DNA from 2 places in the Puerhibacterium sp. TATVAM-FAB25 genome. Region 2 is predicted to be linked to the other one. Evidence: predicted binding sites of a transcription regulator. Region 2 holds the regulator's gene; the other holds the start of a gene.
What was found. Region 2 encodes Rex, which represses fermentation and respiration genes when NADH is low (regulators of the CRP and FNR family bind a similar motif). Its sites were predicted from a motif close to CTTGTGAANNNNTTCACAAG; they were not measured.

Region 1 (9,981 bases), on a different contig from region 2:
TCGGCGCGCTGCTGCAGCTCGGCGTGGACGACCCCGTGGTCACCGCCCTCGCGTTCGTCGCGGCCACCGTGGCGAGCGTCAACATCGTCGGCGGGTTCGGCGTCAGCCGCCGCATGATCGCCATGTTCCGGAAGGACGCCTGAGGTGGCGCCGGGCACGGACGCCGGGACGGCCACCGCGTTCGCGCAGGCCGTGTACGTCGTCGCCGCCCTGCTGTTCGTGCTGTCCCTCGCCGGGCTCGCGCGGCCGACGACGGCCCGGCGCGGCGTGACGCTCGGCATCGTCGGCATGGCGCTGGCGCTGGGCGCGACGGTGCTGCTGGCGGCAGAGCGGTCCGAGCGGCCGGTCGGCGTGACGCTCGGCCTGGCCCTGGCCGCGCTCGTGCTCGGCGGCGCCGTCGGGGCGTGGCGCGCCCGGCGGGTCGCGATGACGGAGCTGCCCCAGCTCATCGCGATCCTGCACTCGTCCGTCGGCCTCGCGGCGGTCGCGGTCGGCTACAACTCCCTGCTCACGGGCGGCCTCGCGGGCGGCCCGGACGACGAGGCGGTGCACCGCGTCGAGGTCTTCCTGGGCGTCCTCGTCGGCGCGGTGACCCTCACCGGCTCCGTGGTCGCCTACCTCAAGCTGGCCGCGCGCATGTCGTCCGCGCCGCTGGTGCTGCCGCGGCGCAACGCGCTGAACCTGGCCGCGGTGGCGGTGGCGCTCGGGCTGCTGCCGTGGTTCCTCGCCGCCGACGGCCCCGCGGCCCTCGTGCCCCTGCTGCTCATGACGGTGGTGGCGCTGGCGCTCGGCGCGCACCTCGTGGCGGCGATCGGCGGCGGGGACATGCCCGTCGTCGTCTCGATGCTCAACTCCTACTCGGGGTGGGCCGCCGCCGCCGCGGGCTTCATGCTCGGCAACGACCTGCTCATCGTCACCGGCGCGCTGGTCGGCGCCTCCGGCGCGATCCTCAGCTACCTCATGTGCCGGGCGATGAACCGCTCGTTCGTCTCCGTCGTGCTGGGCGGGTTCGGCGCCCCCACGGGCGGACCCGGCGCCGGGCCCGCCGCCGGGGCGGGGGAGCACCGCGAGGTGCAGGTCGAGGACGTCGCCCGGATGCTGCGCGGCGCGCGCAGCGTCGTGGTCACGCCCGGGTACGGCATGGCCGTGGCGCAGGCGCAGTACCCGGTGGCCGAGCTGGTGGCCCGCCTGCGCGCCCGCGGCGTCGCGGTGCGCTTCGGCGTGCACCCGGTGGCCGGGCGCCTGCCGGGGCACATGAACGTGCTGCTCGCCGAGGCCAAGGTGCCGTACGACATCGTGCTGGAGATGGACGAGATCAACGACGACCTCGCGGGCACCGACGTCGTCCTGGTCATCGGCGCCAACGACACGGTCAACCCCGCCGCCATGGAGGACCCGCGCAGCCCCATCGCGGGCATGCCCGTGCTGCGGGTGTGGGAGGCGGGGCAGGTCGTAATCTTCAAGCGCTCGATGGCCGCCGGCTACGCGGGCGTGCCCAACCCGCTGTTCGCCCGGGAGAACGCCGCGATGCTCTTCGGTGACGCCAAGGAGCAGGTGGAGAAGATCGTCCAGGCGCTCTGATCCTCGGGCGCTCTGATCCTCGGGCGCTGTGATCCTCAGCCGGCGAGCAGCAGCCCCACGGCCAGCGCCACCATGACGACGGCGATGACGGCGTCGAGCACCCGCCACGCGCCCGGCCGGGCGAACACGGGGCGCAGCAGCCGCGCGCCGTACCCGAGCGCCGTGAACCACACCAGGCTGCCGACCATCGCCCCCGCCGCGAACCACCAGCGGCCCTCGCCGTGGCCCCCGGCGACCGACCCCAGCAGCACCAGGGTGTCGAGGTAGACGTGCGGGTTGAGCCAGGTGATCGCCAGCGCCGTGCCGAGCACCGTCCCCGCGCCCGCGCGGCCGGCGCCGGACGGGCGGGCGGCGTGGTCGGGCTGCAGCGAGGCGCCCGTGGGGCGCAGCGCCCGCCGCGCCGCGAGGCCGGCGTAGACGAGCAGGAACGCCGCACCGCCCCAGCGCATCACGGTCACGAGCCACGGCACGGCGCCGAGCAGCGCGCCGGCGCCCGCCACCCCCGCGCCGATGAGGACGACGTCGGACAGCGTGCACGCGGCGACGACGACGCCCACGTGCTCGCGGCGCAGGCCCTGGCGCAGCACGAACATGTTCTGCGCCCCGATGGCGACGATGAGGGACAGGCCGAAGCCGAGGCCGGCGAGCGCGTGGAGCATCACGACCACGACGCTAGGTGCCCTCCCAGCGTCAGTCCAACGAATGTTTCTCAGGTTGCCTTAGCGTTGCTTCATGGAGATCGCCCAGCTCGACGCCCTGCTCGCCGTCGTGGACGAGGGCTCGTTCGACGGCGCCGCCCGGGTGCTGCACGTGACGCCGTCCGCCGTGAGCCAGCGCATCAAGGCGCTCGAGACGAGCGCGGGCGCGGTGCTCGTGCGGCGCTCGCGGCCGGTGGCGGCCACGGAGGTGGGGTCCGACTACGTGCGGCTCGCGCGCCAGGTGCTCGCCGTGGTGCGCGAGTCCGGCCTGCCCGGCCGGACGTCCGGCCCGGGCGCGGCCGGGGATGCAGGGGCGGGCGGGGACGCGGGGGCCGGCGCCCCGCTCGCCCGCGTGCCCATCGCCATCAACGGCGACTCGCTCAACACCTGGGCGATGGCGGCGCTGGCGGAGGTGGCGGACCGCGCGGTGTTCGACGTGCACCGCGAGGACCAGGACCACTCCGCGGAGCTGCTGCGCTCCGGCGAGGTGATGGCCGCCATCACGACGCAGGCGGTGCCGGTCCAGGGCTGCACCGCCGTGCGGCTCGGCGTCATGCGCTACCGGCCGTTCGCGACGCCGGCGTTCGCGCGCCGCTGGTTCCCCGACGGCGTGACGCCCGAGGCGATCGCCGTCGCGCCGATGGTGATGTTCGACCGCAAGGACGACCTGCAGGACCGCTACGCCCGTGCCAAGGCCGGCCGCGACGTCGAGCCGCCCCGGCACTACGTGCCCTCCACCGCCGACTACGCCCGCGCGGTGGTGCACGGCCTCGGGTGGGGGCTGCTGCCGCACGAGCACTCCGACGGGCCCGAGGCCGCCGGCGCGCTGGTCGAGCTCGAGGCGGGCGCGCACGTCGACGTCGAGCTGCACTGGCAGCAGTGGTCGCTGCGCACCCCGGTGCTCGGCGCCGTCGCCCGGGCCGTGCGCCGCGCCGCGGCGGCCGCGCTGCTGCCGTGAGCGTCGCTGCCGCCGTGAGTGTCACCGGGCCGTCCTAACGTGGGCGCCGTGACCCCGCGGGACGACCGGAAGGACGGGAGCGCGATGTCGGAGCAGACGGCCGAGCAGGTGTACGGGCTGACGAGCGAGGAGGCCGACGTGCTGGACGAGATCACCGCCGACGACGTGCTGGCGGACGTGCGCAGCGCCGCGCGGGCCATGACGCGCGGCGGCTTCGCGACCCTCGACGACGTGCTCTCGCGCTGCCTCGAGCTCGCCGCCCTCGCGCCGGTGACGCCGCGGGCGGGCACCGTGGAGCGCGTGGTCCGGCAGGAGTGGGAGGCCGGCCTGGCGGCCCAGCGCGCCTGGGCGGGCGAGGAGGGCGACGACCGCCGCCTCGACGCCGCCTTCGCCGAGCTGCAGGCCGAGGGCGTCCTCGCCCGCGCGAGCCTGGGCGACTGCGTCGAGTGCGGCGAGCGCGAGGCGCGGGCCCTGGCCGGGGCGTCCGCGCGCGGCTGGGTCTTCTTCCCGGCCGGCTCGCTGGACACGCTCTCGACCGGGACGCTGCGGCTCGCCAGCGGCACGCCGGACGGCGACCCGGCCCGCGCGGCCGAGCTCGCGCGGCGCGTGGTGGCCGTGCTCGAGCGCCACGGTCTCGCGGCGACGGCGGACGACGACGGGATCGTGGTGCGGGTGCCGCGCTGGCGCCGTCGGCTGCCCGGCGTGCGCGGCTCGGTGGCCTGAGCCTGCAGACGCGAACGGCCAGACGCGGACGGCGCACCCGGGACCTCCCGGGCGCGCCGTCCGTCGTGCGTCGGCGGGCGGGTCAGACCCGCGAGTCGGCCTGCGACTCGTAGACCGAGGCGTCCAGCACCGTGCGCTCGGCGCCGTCGAGGGCCGCGTCGAGCGCCGCGGTGTCGGCGGGCACGCCGCCGAGGCTCGGCATCATCTCGGCCAGACGCGGGCGCCACGCCTCGGCCCGCGCGGGGAAGCAGCGCTCGAGCACGCCGACCATCGCCGACGCCGCCGTCGAGGCGCCCGGCGAGGCGCCCAGCAGGCCGGCGATGGTGCCGTCGGCCGCGGCGACCACCTCGGTGCCGAACTCCAGCACGCCCTTGCCGTCCTTGTCGCGCTTGATCACCTGCACGCGCTGGCCGGCCACGATCTTCTCCCAGTCGCCGGGCATGGCCTCGGGGAAGAACTGCTGCAGGGACTCGAACTTCGCCTCGGGGCTCTTGAGCAGCTCCTTGACCAGGTACTGCGTGAGGTCCAGGTTCTTGAGCCCGGCGCCCAGCATCGAGGTGAGGTTGTGCGCGCGCAGCGAGGTGACCAGGCCCAGGTACTTGCCCTTCTTGAGGTACTTGGGGCTGAACCCGGCGTACGGGCCGAACATCAGGTACGTCCGGCCGTCCACCACGCGGGTGTCCAGGTGCGGCACCGACATGGGCGGCGCGCCGACGTCGGCCTTGCCGTACACCTTCGCCTGGTGGCGGGCGACGAGCTCGGGGTTCGCCGTGCGGAGGAACTCGCCGGAGATCGGGAAGCCGCCGAAGCCCTGGATCTCCGGGATGCCGGCCGACTGCAGCAGCGGCAGCGCGCCGCCGCCGGCGCCGACGAACACGAAGCGCGCCGTGACGGTCCGGGTGCGCTCGGGCGCGTTCCACGAGCGGTCCTTGATCTTGAGGCGCCAGCGCCCGTCGCGGGTGCGCTTGATGCTCCTCACCTCGTGCTGCAGGCGCAGCCGGGCGCCGTTCGCCACCATGGTGTCGAGCAGCTGGCGGGTCAGCGTCCCGAAGTCGACGTCCGTGCCCAGGGCGTTGCGGGTCGCGGCCACGGGCTCGGCCGGGTCGCGGCCCTCCACGAGCAGGGGAGCCCACCGGGCGATCTGCGCGCGGTCGGTGCTGAACTCCATGTCGCTGAACAGCGGGTGGGCCGACAGCGTCTCGTACCGGCGGCGCAGGTAGTCGACGTTGGCCTCGCCGCGCACGAACGTCATGTGCGGCGTGCGGCTGATGAACGCCGTGCTCGTCAGGCGGCCCGTGGTGAGCAGGTGGCTCCACAGCTCGCGGGAGACCTCGAACTGCTCGTTGATCGTGACGGCCTTGGTGACGTCGATCGTGCCGTCGGGCCGCTCGGGCGTGTAGTTCAGCTCGCAGAGCGCGGCGTGCCCGGTCCCCGCGTTGTTCCACGGGTTCGACGACTCCTGCGCGACGTCGTCGAGCCGCTCGTAGACGTCGATCGACCAGTCGGGCTCCAGCTGCTGCAGCAGCGTCCCGAGGGTCGCGCTCATGATGCCGCCACCGATCAGGACGACGTCGACGGCGTCCCGGGTGCTCGTGGAAACAGAAGTCACGATCCGCCAGTGTAGGAGCACGTGAAAACCGTCACGAAATGGCGGGATCGTCTATGACACCGGTCACAAACGAGGCTACGGGGCGGGTGGGATCGCTCACACGCGCGCCGCGCGCGAGCCCGTCCGCCGGGGCGGTCACGGGAGGCGTCCGCCGGGATGTCCGGCGCACACCGTACCCGACGCCGCGCGCCCGACCAGCAGCGACGTCAGATAGCGGGGGTGTCGGGGTTGTCGGGCGTGTCGCGGGCGGCGCGGCTCACGGCCACAGCAGCCCCTTCGTCCACCCGGCCGCGCCGGCGCGGTAGCGCAGGCGCACGTGCCCGTCCTCGGCCGCCTGCCAGAACTCGATCTCGGTCGGCGCCAGGACGTAGGCCGTCCACGTGGGCGCGGCGAGCGCGCGGTCCGCCCGGACCCGCCCGAGCGCCTCGTCGAACGCCTCGCGCAGCTGCGCCTGGTCGGTCAGCGGCTCGCTCTGGTGGGTGAGCAGCCCCGCGGCGCGGGAGGTCTCCGGGCGCGCCAGGAAGTCGGCCCGCGAGACCGCCTCGGGCCCCGGGTGCACGGCACCGCTGACGCGCACCTGCCGGCCCAGGTCCCGCCAGAAGAAGGTCAGCGCCGCGTGCGGGTTCTCCGCCAGGTCGCGGCCCTTGGGGCTGGTGGCGTGCGCGGCGAACCAGAAGCCGTCGGCGTCGACGTCCTTGAGGGTGAGCATCCGGGCGTGCACGGTGCCCGCCGCGTCCGCGGTCGCGAGGTTGGCGGCGTGCGGCGCGGGCACGCCGGCGGCCACCGCGTCGTCGAACCACGCGGCGAAGAGCGCCAGCGGGTCCGTCGGCGTGGCCTCCACCTCGAACGGCGGCAGGTCGTCGGGGAAGGTCGGCAGCCCGCGCAGCCGGTCGCGGAAGTCGCTCATGCGGGTCTCCTTCGCGGTGGTGCCCCGGGAGCGGTGCGGCCCCCGGAGCGGTGTGGCCTCAGAAGTAGTCACGCACGTGGACCTGCCGCCCGCCCCACACGGCGTCCCAGAGCAGGTCGTGGGCTGGCGGGCCGGCCAGGTGGCCGGCGAGGCGCAGGTTCGCCGCCGACTGCGCGCCCGCCCACGACGCCGCGAGGCCGGCCGGCGTGAAGGTGGGGCGGTCGGCCTCGGCGGGCGAGGCGGGGGCGTCGCCGTCGCGCGCGACGTGGACGGCGCCGTCGGCGACCTCGAGGGTCCAGGCGCCCCGCAGCCGGTCGCTCGGGCCGACGCCGTGGCCCCGCCCGGCGACGGCGAAGGGCACGCGCGCGGTGAGGTGCGCGACGCGGGCGGCGCCGAGCGCGCCGGGCACGTCGAGGATGCGCAGCATGTACGGGTCGTGCGCGGCGAGCGTGGCGGCGTGGTCGGGCAGCACCAGCCGGGCCGGGTCGAGGCCGGAGGTGCTCAGCGCGACCGCGCCGACGACCATGCCGAACGACCCGAGCGCCCGCCACAGCGTCCGCGCGGCGTCGGGCGTGAGGGCGACCAGGTCCTCGACCTCGAGCCGGCCGGTGCGGTCGTGGCCGGACCCGCGGTCCCAGGTGGCGAAGCCGACGACGCGGTCGGCGGGGTCGACGGCGAGCGTGACCCCGGTGTGCTCGTCGAGCACGGACTCGTCGACGGCGAACGGCGCCTCGATGCGGGTGAGGGGGCCGTTCTGGCCGGCCGCCCACGCGTCGTAGACGGCGCGGACCGCGGGCAGGTCCCGCGCCCCGGCGCGCCGGGCGCGGGTGCCGTCGGCCGGGGCCGGCACGCGCGCCAGCGCCGAGAGCGGCACGTGCACGGTGTCGAAGGCGCCGACGGTCGCGTAGCCGAGGCCCTGGTAGATGCCGGCCGCGCTGGGGTAGAGGGTGGAGATCACCTCGCCGCGCTCGCGCGCCTCGCCGAGCGCCGCGTCGAACAGCCTGCGCACGAGCCCGCCGCCGCGGGCCTCGGCGGCGACCGTGACACCGGCGAACCCGGCCGTCGGCAGCGTGGCGCCGTGGAACCACGACGTGAAGCCGCGCACCAGCAGGCGGGCGGCGAGCGTGTCGCCGTCGAACGCGCCCCACGGGCGGGCCTCCGCGGGCGGCCACGTCTCGGCGGTGGGGGCGGGCGGCGGCGTGGCGGGGACGCCGAACGCCTCGGCGCCCAGCGCCTGGAAGGCCGGGGCGTCGGCGAGGTCGACGGGGCGCACGGTGACGGTCACGACCCGACGCTACGGTGCCGGGCGCGCGGCGTCGCCCCCATATGCCCCCACGTGCAGGACGTTCATGCACGGCGTCCGCTCAGAGCTCGACGAGGCCGGCGCGGTGGGCCAGCACCACGGCCTGCGTGCGGTCGCGCGCCTGCAGCTTGGCCAGCACCGCGGCGACGTGGGTGCGCACGGTCTCCACCCCGACGACGAGGTCGGCTGCGATCTCGGCGTTCGTCATGCCGCGGGCCACGAGCCGGAGCACCTCGGTCTCGCGCGGCGTCAGCGCGGGCCCGGTGTGCGCGGCGCGCGGCGCGCGGGTGCCCCGCACCAGCTCGCGGACCGCCTGCGGGAACACCAGGCTCTCGCCCGCGGCCACGGTGCGCACCGCCTGCACCATGGCCTCGGCGCTGGCCCGCTTGAGCAGGAACCCCGACGCCCCGGCCAGCAGCGCGTCGACCACGTGGTCGTCGTGCTCGAACGTGGTCACCACCAGCACCCGTGGCGGGTCGGGCAGCCGCAGCACGAGCTCGGTGGCGCGCAGGCCGTCGACGCCGGGCATGCGCACGTCCATGCACACGACGTCGGGCCGCAGGCGCCGGACCGCCTCGACCGCCGCGGCGCCGTCGCCCGCCTCGCCCACCACCTCGAGGTCCGGCTCGGCGTCGAGGATCAGCCGCAGCCCGCTGCGCACGAGCGGCTCGTCGTCGGCCACGACGACCCGGACGGGACGGGCGCCGGCGGGTGCGGTCACGGGGCCTCCTCGCGGTCGGGCGGCGCGGGCCGGGGCAGGACCGCGCGCAGCACCCAGCTCTCGCCGCGCGGCCCGGCCTCGACGGCGCCGCCGAAGAGGGCGGCCCGCTCGCGCACGCCGGCCAGGCCGCGCCCGCCGCCCGCGCGGCGCCCGGGCCCGCGGGCGGGTCGCCCGCCGGGCAGCGGGCTGCGCACGTCGACGGTGACCTCGCCCGGCGTGCTCGCCACGACCAGGCGCACGGTGCCGGGCCCGCCGTGCCGGTGGGCGTTGGCGAGCGCCTCGCCGACGACGCGCCGCACCGTGCGGTCCAGCAGCGCCGGGAGCCGGTCGGGCAGGTCGAGCGTCGCCTCGACGTCCAGGCCCGCGCGCCGGTGGGCGGCGACGACGTCGGCGAGCCCGACCGCCGTGCCGGCGGCGTCGCGCGGCGGGCCGACAGCACCGTCCGGGCCGGCTGGGTCGGCACCGGCTGGGTCGGCACCGGCCGGGTCGGCGTCCCGCCGCAGGGCGCCGAGGAGCTCGTCGAGCTCCTCGAGGGCCCGCCGCGCGGTGTCCTCGATCGCGGCGAGCGACCGGGCGGCCAGCGCGGGCTCCCGGTCGACGACCCGCCGCCCTGCCGCCGCCTGCACACTGACGATCGTGAGCGCGTGCCCGATGCCGTCGTGCAGCTCCCGGGCCAGGCGCACGTGCTCGGCCTCGCGGTCGGCGCGGGCGAGCGCCGTCTCCAGCCGGTCGTGCGGCGTCGGGCCGAGCACCCGCCCGGCGAGCGCGGCGGCCGCCGCGCCGACGGGCACCGCGAGGACGAGCAGCGCGACCCCGACGACGGCCGCCCCTGCGACGTGCAGCGCCGCGGCCGCGCCGGCCGGGGGGAGCGGGACGGGGGAGCCGAGCGGCCGGCCGGTCACCGCCTCGGCGGCGACGAGCACGGCGAGCGGGACGCCGGCGAACAGGGCGGCCGCGACGGCGAGCCCGGCGACCTGGTGGCCCAGCACCCACGCCGCGGTGCGCGCCCGGTGCGTCGCCCGTGGCCGGCGGGGGGCGACGAGCTCCGCGCCGGTGCCCAGCATCGTGCGCGCGGCCGTCACCTCGAGCTCCCGGGCGCCCGGCACCAGGCCCAGCGCCGCCGCGGCCGCGACAGTGACGCCCGCGACCACGCCCACCGGCGCCCCGGGGGCGGCCGACCGGACCAGGGAGACGCCGAGCAGCGCCGCCGCCAGCCCGATCGCCGCGCCGAGCATGAGCCACGCGACCCGGCGCACGACCACGCGCACGACCACGCGCACGACCCGGGAGGCGGCCCGGGGCGCGGCGGGGCGGCGCGGCACGGTCATGGCGCCATCCTGCCCGGGGCGCGGGCGCCGGAGAAGGTGCGGTGCCCGACGTACCCCCACACCGCCAGCGCGAGGGCGGGCCCCCACAGCCAGCACGGGAACACGACGGCGGACACGAGCACGGGGACGAGCCCGTCGTCGGGCAGCAGCAGG
Region 2 (9,981 bases):
GTCGACGGCCTGGCCCTCGAAGTCGGTGCCGCTGACGGTGACCGGGTCCTTGCGGTCGTCCGGCTCCCACTGCTGCACGGAGCCGTCGCCGGACACGAAGCCCTGGTCGACGACGTCGCCGGCGCCCGAGGGCTGGGAGCAGGCGCTGAGCACGGCCAGCAGCGCGGCGGCGGCCGCGGCGGCGGCGGCCGGTCGGCGGCGCATCATGCCCCCGGCACCGGGTCGGCGCCGAGCAGCAGGGCCCCGGCGGGCTCGGAGTAGTGCAGGCCGGTGAACGTCCCGTCCTCGAAGCGCAGGCTCGTCAGCGACGCGAGCGCACACTGGCGCCGGGCGGGGTGGTGGGCCAGCGGCCGGCCCTCGAACGACAGCCGGGCCATCCACACCGGCAGCTGGTGGCTCACCAGCACGACCTCGCGGCCCTCGTGCGCGCGGCGGGCGTCCTCCACGGCGGCGCGCATCCGCGCGACCTGCTCGGTGTACGGCTCGCCCCACGACGGGCGCAGGGGGTTCCACAGATACTTCCACCAGCGTGGCGAGCGCAGCAGCTGGGCGGGGTCGGAGCCCACGGTGGAGCCCTCGAACGCGTTGCCCGCCTCGACGAGGCGCTCGTCGGTGCCGACGGCCAGGCCGAGCGCGGCGCCCACGGGGGCGGCGGTCTCCTGGGCGCGCTGCAGCGGGGAGGCGACGACGGCGGCGATGTCGCCGCCGGAGGCGGCCAGGTGGTCGGCGACCGTGCGGGCCATCGCGTGCCCGCGCTCGGACAGGTGGTATCCCGCCAGCCGCCCGTACAGCACGCGGTCGGGGTTGTGGACCTCGCCATGGCGCAGCAGGTGGACCGTGGTGGTGACCATGCCCGCCAGTCTCCCACGCGGTCCTGGGCGTTCCCCCAGGACCCTGTCGGTTGAGACGACAATCACTCCGGGAACCGCTCACCCGCCGCTAGCGTGGTCGGCGTGACCACCGCGCCGAAGATCTACGCCCTGCACGAGAACCCCGAGTGGTTCCCGCCGTTCGCCGCGGCCTTCGCCGCCGAGGGCGTCGAGCACGAGGAGTGGCTGCTCACCGACGGCACCCTCGACCTCGACGCGACGCCGCCCGAGGGCATCTTCTGGTCGCGCATCTCGGCCTCCAGCCACACGCGCGAGCACGGGCTGAGCAAGGACTACGCCCGCGCGGTGCTGGCCTGGCTCGAGGCGCACGGGCGACGCACGGTCAACGGCCGGCGGGTGCTCGAGCTCGAGGTCAGCAAGGTCGACCAGCTCACGGCCCTGCGCGCCGCCGGCATCGACACGCCGCGGACGGTCGCCGCGGTGGGCGGGCCGGAGCGGGTGCTCGAGGCCGCGCGCCGGTTCGCCGCGCAGGCGCCCGGGCCGTTCGTCACCAAGCACAACCAGGGCGGCAAGGGGCTGGGCGTGCGCCGCTTCGACGCGCTCGAGGACCTCGAGAAGCACCTGGCCTCGGAGGACTACGAGGCGCCGGTCGACGGCATCACGCTGATCCAGGAGTACGTGGTGGCCGCCGACGGCGGGATCACCCGCGTGGAGATCGTCGGCCACGAGCTGGTCTACGCCGTGCGCGGCGACACCGAGCGCGGCGGGTTCCAGCTCTGCCCGGCCGACGCGTGCGCGATCGACCCGGCGACGGGCCGGCCGGTCATGCCGCCCGGCGCCACGATCTCGATGGCCCCCGACGAGGCGACCGGGCTGTTCTCGCTGCGCGAGGGCTACGCCGACGACCCGGTCGTGGCCCGGTACACGGAGTTCACGCGGCGCCACGGCATCGAGGTGGCCGGCATCGAGAACATCCGCACCGCGGACGGGCGCACGCTCACCTACGACGTCAACACGAACACGAACTACAACTCCGACGTCGAGGCGGCGGCGCCGCGGAGCGGCCCGCGCGAGATCGTGCGCCACCTCGCGCGCCTGCTGCGCGAGACCTACCCCGCCTGAGCGGACCGGCATCCCGGCCGGCCCCCGGGCGGGTCCCGCGGGTCTCCCTCGGGCGCCGTCACCCCTCCGCGGCGGCCTTGGCCTCGCGCGCGACCTTGGCCATCGCGCGGCCGAGCACCGCGAACTCCTCGGGGTCGAGCACGTCCACGAGCAGGCGCCGGACGGCGGCGACGTGCGCCGGCGCCGCCTGCTGGAGCAGCTTCCAGCCCTCGTCGGTCATCACGCAGTTGACCCCGCGCCGGTCGCCGGGCACCGGACGGCGCTCGACGAGGCCGCGGCGCTCCATCCGGTCGACGGTGTGGGTGAGGCGGCTGCGCGAGAGCGCCAGGCCGTCGGCGAGCGCCGACATGCGCAGCGTGCGGTCGGGCTGCTCCGACAGCTGCACGAGCAGGTGGTACTCCCCCAGCGTCACGGGGATGCCGGCGTCGTGCGCGCGGTCGAGCGCGTCGACGAACCGGGCGGTGCCGTCGAGGTAGGCGCGCCAGGCGCGCTGCTGGTCCTCGGTCAGCCACTCGACGTCGGTGGGGTCGGCGGCGGGTGCGGGGGCCGCGGACCCGGCCGCGCCTGCGGGCTTCGTGACCATGACCTGCCTCCGGAGATCTCCGGGACCACCACCCGGGACGATCGCCAGTGTGACGTGCGGGGCGGGAATACGCCAGACCGACACCCCGTTGACGCCAGTGCGCGGGGCGATGGTTGATTTTTCAACTAACCGTCCTATGCTGACCGCAGTGCCGCCGACGCCCGTCGGCCCCCGACACGACGAGGAGCATCCATGACCGCCCTGCCCGCCGGCCTCACCACCGGGACCTACGCCATCGACCCCAGCCACTCGACCGCCTCGTTCACCGTCCGCCACGCGGGCATCGCCAAGGTGCGCGGCTCGATCGCGATCACCGCCGGCACCATCACCGTGGGCGACGACCTCGAGTCCTCCTCGGTCACCGCGGAGCTGGACGCCGCGTCGGTGAACACGGGCGACGCGAACCGCGACGGCCACCTGGTGAGCGCCGACTTCTGGCACGCCGAGGAGCGCCCCACCTGGAGCTTCACCTCCACCTCGATCAAGTCGGACGGCGAGGACCACATCATCCTCGGTGACCTCACCATCAACGGCGTCACCCAGCAGGTCGAGCTCCCCACCGAGTTCGCCGGCACCGCCAAGGACCCGTTCGGCAACGACCGCGCCGGCTTCGAGGCCGAGCTCGAGATCAAGCGCGCCGACTTCGGCCTGACCTGGAACGCGGCCCTGGAGACCGGCGGCTTCCTGGTGGGCGACAAGGTCAAGATCGCCCTCGACATCTCGGCGATCAAGCAGGCCTGACCCTCCCTGCCGAGATAGAGACCTCCAGCGCCGAGATAGAGACCTCCGGCGCCGAGATAGAGAGGCCCCGCCCGCCGCGTTCGTCCGCGGCGGGCGGGGCCTCTCTATCTCGGCCGAGGTGCTCTCTATCTCGGCCGACAGGTTCTCTATCTCGGCGTCAGGAGACGGCGCGCGCCGCCGTCGCCGCCCGGGCGGCGGCGTGGAAGGCGAGGATCTGCAGCTCGCCGCCGACGTCCACGGAGCGCACGACGACGTCGTCGGGCACCTGCAGCGCCACGGGCGCGAACGACAGGATCTCCCGCACGCCGGCGCCCACCACGCGGTCGGCGACGCCCTGGGCCACGGGCCCCGGCGTCGCGAGCACCACCATGGTCACGCCCTCGCGCTCCAGCACGTCCTCGAGGTCGTCGACGTGCTCCACGGTCAGCCCGCCGGTGCTCGTGCCCACGACCTCCGGCGCCGCGTCCAGCAGGGCCGCCACCTGGAAGCCGCGCGACGAGTAGCCGGAGTAGTTCGCCAGGGCCAGGCCGAGGTTGCCGACGCCGATGATCGCCAGCCGGTGCTCGGAGGTCAGGCCCAGCGCGGAGGTGATCACCGAGTCGAGCGACTCGACGTCGTAGCCCACCCCGCGGGTGCCGAACGACCCCAGGTAGGAGAGGTCCTTGCGCAGCTGCGCGGGGCCCACGCCCGAGGCCTCCGCGAGCTCGGTGGACGACGTCGTGCGCACCCCGCGCGCCGCGAGGTCGCGCAGGGCGCGCAGGTAGTAGGGCAGCCGTGCCACGGTGGCGGCGGGCACCGTCACCTCTCCGATCTCGATCATGTCCCCTCCCTACGGGCGCGCGCCGCGCACCGGACCGGGGGCGAGGCGGCGGGCCAGCCGGTCCGCGTCGACGTACCAGAAGCCCTGCTGCACGCCGTCCACCTCGACGACGGGCACGTACTCCCCGTAGCGGTCCGCCAGGCCGGCGTCGCCGTCGACGTCGACCTCTCGCCACCGCTGCCCGGCCGACTCGCACACACGGGCCACGACCTCCCGCGCCTCGTCGCACAGGTGGCAGCCGGTCCGCGTGAAGAGCACGACGCGCGCGTCCTGTTGCGTCTGCGGCTCGTTCACCAGCACAGCGTACGCGCGCCGTTCCGGCGTCGCGGCCCCTGCCGCGGTGGCCGCCGTTACAGTGGGCGGCATGTCGGACGCCGCCAGCACGCCCGCACCCGAGGGCGCTGACCGCCCGGCCGCCGCGTTCTTCGACGTCGACAACACCGTGATCCGCGGCGCGAGCGCCTACCACCTCGCGCGCGAGCTGTACCGGCGCCGGTTCTTCGGCACGGCCGACCTGCTCCGGTTCGCCTGGATCCAGGCGCGCTACGTCGCGTTCGGGGAGTCCAAGGACCAGATCGACACGGTGCGCGAGCGGGCGCTCGCGCTCATCGCCGGCCGGTCGGTCGCCGAGGTCACGGCCGTGGGCGAGGAGGTCTACGACACCGTCCTCGAGCTGCGGATCTTCCCCGGCACCAAGCGCCTGCTGGACGAGCACATCGCCGCCGGCGACCAGGTGTGGCTCGTCACCGCGACCCCGGTGGAGATCGGGCGGCTCATCGCCCGCCGCCTGGGGGCCACCGGCTGCCTCGGCACCGTGGCCGAGCACAAGGAGGGCTACTACACCGGCCGCCTGCTGGGCGACCTCATGCACGGCGGCGTCAAGGCCCAGGCCGTGCGCGAGCTCGCCGAGCGCGAGGGGCTCGACCTGGAGGCCTCCTACGCCTACGGCGACTCCCTCAACGACCTCGAGATGATGCACGCGGTGGGCCACCCCTGCCCGATCAACCCGGACGTGCGGCTGCGCCGGCACGCCCGCGACGTCGGCTGGCCGATCCGCGAGTTCCGCGGCCGGCGCCAGCGCGTGGCGGGCCGCAGCGTGCGGACGGCGTCGTGGGCCGGGGCGGCCTGGGTGGTCGGCCTGGTGGCGCGCGCCGTGCGCCGGCAGGTGCGCCGCCGCCTCGAGATGCGCTGAGCCGTCGCCCGCGGGCTCACGCCGAGCGGGCGAGGGCGACCGTGCGCGCGGCGAGGTCGGCGATGCGCCGCTCCCCGCCGGGCAGCGTGGTGGCGATGCGCCCGTCGAGCGGGCCGGTCCAGCGCTCGCCGATGCCGTCGACGCCCCGCAGCGCCCCGACGACGCCGCCCACCGTGGCGCCGTCGGAGTCGGTGTCCCACCCGGCGGTGACGGCGATCCCCGCGCTGGCGCCGAAGTCGCCGCGCCCGGCGGCCAGCGCGAAGGCGATGACCGCGGCGTTGCTGAGCACGTGGACCCAGTGCAGGTGGCCGAGCTCGGCGTGGAGCCGGTCCAGCCCGGCGCGCACGCCGGCCTCGGAGCCGTCGCACGCCTCGCCCAGCCCGCGGCCGAGGTCGACCGCGCCGGCCAGCCGGCTGCCGGGCGGCACGGCCGCCGCCGCGGCGTCGAGCACCTGGCCGACGGTGCCGCACACGGTGGCCGCGGCCCCGAGCGCCGCCGCCCACTGCGCCCCGTACAGCCCGTTGCGGGTGTGGCTGAGGCGGGCGTCGGTCCAGGCCAGGCGGGCCGCGGTGCGCACGTCGCCCGGGTTCGTCCAGCCCAGGACGTCGGTGCGGATGAGCGCGCCGATCCACTCGCGGAACGGGTTGCGGTGGGTCGCCGTCTCCGGGACGGGCCGCGCCTCGAGCAGGTTGCGGTAGGCCACCCGCTCCGCGGTGAACACGCGCGCCGCGGGGAGCGCCGCCAGCCACAGCGCGGCGACGTCGTCGGTGGTGAACCCCCGCCCGTGCCGCTCGAGCAGCTCGACGGCGAGCATCGGGAAGTCGAGGTCGTCGTCCTCGGGGGTGCCGGCGATCGTCTCCTCGAGCGCGACGGACGCCGAGCGGTTCCACGGCCAGCGCGCGGCCACGTCGGCGGGCAGCCCCACCGCGGTGAACCAGCGGTCCAGCGGCCAGCGCCCGGTGGCCCGGGCGAGCTCTTCGACGCCCGCGCGGGGCGTGCCCTCGACCGGCTTGCCGAGCAGGCAGCCGGCCGCCCGGCCGGTCCACGCGCCGAGCACCCGCGCGGCGTACCCGCCGTCCGGGCGGGGCAGGCGGGGCGCCGGTGGCAGGAGCGCCTCGATCGCCGCCCAGTCGTCGGGCTCGGCGGGCGCCGGGGCGGCTGGCAGCGCGGCCACCTCGTCCAGCAGGTCGCGGGCCAGGGCGCGCAGCGCCGGCGGTGCGGGCAGCGGGCCGGCGCCGTTCGGGGCGGGCTCCGGGTCGCCGCCCGCGGCGACCCAGCGGGCGCGGACCCGGGCGACGTCGCGGCCCTCCGCGGCGGCCTGCACCAGCTCGTGGGCCAGCAGGTCCTCCGGCTCGGCCCAGGCCAGCCTCATCGCGCGCTCCCCTCGCCGGGCTGCTCGTCGAGCAGCTGTCGAGCGCCTGCCGAGCAGACGTCAGGACCGCACCCTGGCACGCCCGCGGCCCGCTGTCAGCCCCCGCGGACGCGACGAGCCCGGCACCCGCTCCGTGAGGAGCCGGGTCCGGGCTCGGTGCGCTGCGCCCGCGTGCGCGGGCGTCACGTCACTTCTTGTTGCGGCGCTGGTGACGCGTCTTGCGAAGCAGCTTGCGGTGCTTCTTCTTCGCCATGCGCTTGCGGCGCTTCTTGATGACGGAGCCCATGCGGTCCTCACAAATCTGATCGGTCGACGGCCGGCGCGAGGCCGGGCAGCGGATGGAACCGGTTGGCCCCTCCCGGCGCTGCGGTACTGCAGCGCCACGGCCGGCCAACACAGAAAAGTCCGCCCCCAGGGTACCCGGTCGCCCGACCGCGCAGAAATCGGCGCGGTCGGCCCGGTCAGTCGTGGGTCAGTCGTGGTGGGGGTCGAGCCCCCACAGGGGAAACACGTGCCGCCGCGTCGCCAGCACGGCGCGGTCGACGTCGTCGGCCGGGTCGTAGCCGTCGCGCCAGGGGCGGAACTCCACCTCGCCCCGGCCGAGCCGGCCCGCCGCCTCCAGCCCGGAGACCTCCTCGACGACGCCGCGCCAGTGCTCCGGCAGCTCCGTGCCGCGCGGCAGGGGGGTGTGCAGCGCCTCCGCGACCAGCGCCGACCAGGCGAGCGGCACGACGTCGACGACGGCGTACCCGCCGCCGCCGAGGGCGACCCACCGGCCGTCGGACAGCTCGTGCGCCAGGGCGTGCACCCACTGCGCGGCCGTGCGCTGGGCGTCGACGGACACGCGCAGGTCGGACAGCGGGTCGCGGGCGTGGGCGTCGGCGCCGTGCTGGGAGACGATCGCGTCGGGCCGGAACTCGCGCAGCACCGCCGGCACCACGGCGTCGACCGCCCGCAGCCACGCCGGGCCGGCGGTGCGCGGCGGCAGCGCCACGTTGACGGCGGTGCCCTCCGCGCCGGCGCCGCCGACGTCGGCCGGTCCGCCCGTGCCGGGGAACAGGGTGTGCCCGTCCTGGTGCACCGACACGGTGAGCACCCGCGGGTCGTCCCAGAAGATCTGCTCGACGCCGTCGCCGTGGTGGGCGTCGAGGTCCACGTAGGCCACGCGGCGCGCCCCGAGGTCCAGCAGGCGCTGCACGGCCGCCGCGGCGTCGTTGTAGATGCAGAAGCCGGACGCCGCGTCGCGGCGCGCGTGGTGCATCCCGCCGGCGATGTTCAGCCCGTGGGCCGCCGCGCCGCGCCACACGGCCTCGGCCACGTCCACCGACCCGGCCACGAGGCGGGCCGCGGCCTCGTGCATCCCCGGGAAGACCGGGTCGTCCTCCGTGCCGAGGCCGCGCGCCGGGTCGGCGACGCCCTCGGCGTCGGCGCGGCGCACCGCGGCCACGTACGCCGGGTCGTGCACGGTCTCGACGACGGCGTCCGGCGCGGGCCGCACCGCCACGACGTCCAGGTCCGGTGAGTCCAGGAGCCCCAGCTCGGCCGCCAGCCGCATGGTGAGGTCGAGCCGCGCGGGCGCCATGGGGTGCCCGTGGCCGAAGTCGTACTGCAACAGCTCGGGGCTCCACACGAGCCGGGCGACGGGCATGCTGGTCACCGTAGCCCACCGGGACGGCGCGCACGTGGGAGCATGGATCGGCCGTGCAGCGTCGAGGATCTGTCGAGTATCGAGGAGGTGGCCGTGGCCCGCGTGAGGGACGGCCTGTTCGCCGGCCGCGAGCTGGTGGACCGCCTCGCCCGGCAGTCGCCCGCCCGCCTGGCCGTCACGGTGTTCTTCGGCGTCTGCATGCTGTTCACCGCCCTGCTGATGGCGCCCTGGGCGACCGCCTCGGGCGAGGCGCCCCGCTTCGTCGACGCGCTGTTCACCGCGATCTCCGCCGTCTGCGTCACCGGCCTGACCGTCGTCGACACCGCGACGTACTGGTCCGGGTGGGGGCAGGTCGTCATCCTGCTGGGCATCAAGGTCGGCGGCTTCGGCATCATGACGCTGGCGTCGATCCTCGGGCTCGCGGTGTCCCGGCGCATCGGCCTGACCCAGCGCATCCTCACCGCCTCGGAGACCAAGACCGAGAGGCTCGGCGAGGTCGGCTCCCTCGTGCGCGTCGTCATCATCACCTCGACGTCGCTCGAGCTGCTCGTCGCCCTGCTGCTGTTCCCGCGGTTCGTGGTGCTCAACGAGACCGTGGGCGAGGCCGCCTGGCACGCGGTGTTCTACGGCATCTCCGCCTTCAACAACGCCGGGTTCGTGCCCACGCCCGAGGGCCTCATGCCGTACACCGGCGACTGGCTGCTGTGCCTGCCGATCATCCTCGGCGTGTTCGTCGGCGCGCTGGGCTTCCCCGTGATCCTCAACGTCCTGGCCGTGACGCGCCGCCGGGGGCTGCACGTGCGGTTCTGGTCGCTGCACACCAAGCTCACGATCGCCACCAGCGGCGCGCTCGTCGTGGTGGGCTGGGTGCTCGTGGCCGCGCTGGAGTGGGCCAACCCGCGCACGTTCGGCCCGCTGAGCCTGGGCGACAAGGTCCTGGCCTCGCTGTTCGCCGCCGTCATGCCGCGCTCCGGCGGGTTCTCCACCGTCGACGTCGCGGGCATGCACGAGTCGACCTGGCTGATCAGCGACGCGCTGATGTTCGTCGGCGGCGGCTCGGCGTCCACCGGCGGCGGCATCAAGGTCACCACGCTGGCCGTGATGCTGCTGGCGATCCTCGCCGAGGCGCGCGGCGACCGGGACATCGAGGCCTTCGGCCGGCGCATCCCCCGCGACACGCTGCGCCTGTCCATCGCCGTGGTGTTCGTGGGCGCGACTGCCGTGCTGGTCGCCTCGCTGGCGCTGCTGGAGATCACCGGCGAGACGCTCGACGTGGTGCTGTTCGAGTGCATCTCGGCGTTCGCCACCGTGGGCCTGTCGACCGGCCTCACGGCCGAGCTGCCCGACGCCGGCAAGTACGTGCTGAGCGCGCTGATGTTCGTGGGCCGCACGGGCACCGTGACGTTCGCCGCGGCGCTGGCGCTGCGCGACCGGCGGCGCATCGTACGCTTCCCGGAGGAGCGACCGATCATCGGCTGAGGCGCGCCCCGCCCGCCGGGAGCACCTCGGGAGCAACTCCGGGAGCACCCGAGGAGCACCCGAGGAGCACCCGAGGAGCACCGCCGCGACCGTCCCTGCGAGCCGTCCAGGAAAGGACCCCCGTGCCCGACAAGAAGGCGCCCGAGCGCGACGCCGGCGTGCTCGTCATCGGCCTCGGCCGGTTCGGCTCCGCC

Region 1: a site for Rex is predicted at 5,588-5,607, ahead of mqo (malate dehydrogenase (quinone)). Genes of this name have one in related genera too.

What each region holds. Positions count from the first base shown of each region.
Region 1 covers NZ_JAXUAK010000002.1:343,385-353,365, reverse strand. The annotation lists gene U5M74_RS03910 (Re/Si-specific NAD(P)(+) transhydrogenase subunit alpha) at 1-143, shown strand, start outside; gene pntB (Re/Si-specific NAD(P)(+) transhydrogenase subunit beta) at 145-1,581, shown strand; gene U5M74_RS03900 (LysE/ArgO family amino acid transporter) at 1,617-2,240, opposite strand; gene U5M74_RS03895 (LysR family transcriptional regulator ArgP) at 2,314-3,237, shown strand; gene U5M74_RS03890 (DUF6891 domain-containing protein) at 3,322-3,960, shown strand; gene mqo (malate dehydrogenase (quinone)) at 4,043-5,569, opposite strand; gene U5M74_RS03880 (pyridoxal 5'-phosphate synthase) at 5,826-6,476, opposite strand; gene eis (enhanced intracellular survival protein Eis) at 6,535-7,761, opposite strand; gene U5M74_RS03870 (response regulator) at 7,841-8,500, opposite strand; gene U5M74_RS03865 (sensor histidine kinase) at 8,497-9,828, opposite strand; gene U5M74_RS03860 (hypothetical protein) at 9,825-9,981, opposite strand, start outside.
Region 2 covers NZ_JAXUAK010000014.1:70,122-80,102, forward strand. The annotation lists gene U5M74_RS12840 (TlpA family protein disulfide reductase) at 1-207, opposite strand, end outside; gene U5M74_RS12845 (histidine phosphatase family protein) at 204-851, opposite strand; gene U5M74_RS12850 (RimK family alpha-L-glutamate ligase) at 954-1,952, shown strand; gene U5M74_RS12855 (MarR family winged helix-turn-helix transcriptional regulator) at 2,011-2,535, opposite strand; gene U5M74_RS12860 (YceI family protein) at 2,728-3,276, shown strand; gene U5M74_RS12865 (redox-sensing transcriptional repressor Rex) at 3,434-4,096, opposite strand; gene U5M74_RS12870 (glutaredoxin family protein) at 4,106-4,390, opposite strand; gene U5M74_RS12875 (HAD family hydrolase) at 4,461-5,288, shown strand; gene U5M74_RS12880 (ADP-ribosylglycohydrolase family protein) at 5,305-6,660, opposite strand; gene U5M74_RS12885 (30S ribosomal protein bS22) at 6,848-6,946, opposite strand; gene U5M74_RS12890 (acetoin utilization protein AcuC) at 7,133-8,308, opposite strand; gene U5M74_RS12895 (TrkH family potassium uptake protein) at 8,402-9,787, shown strand; gene U5M74_RS12900 (potassium channel family protein) at 9,910-9,981, shown strand, end outside.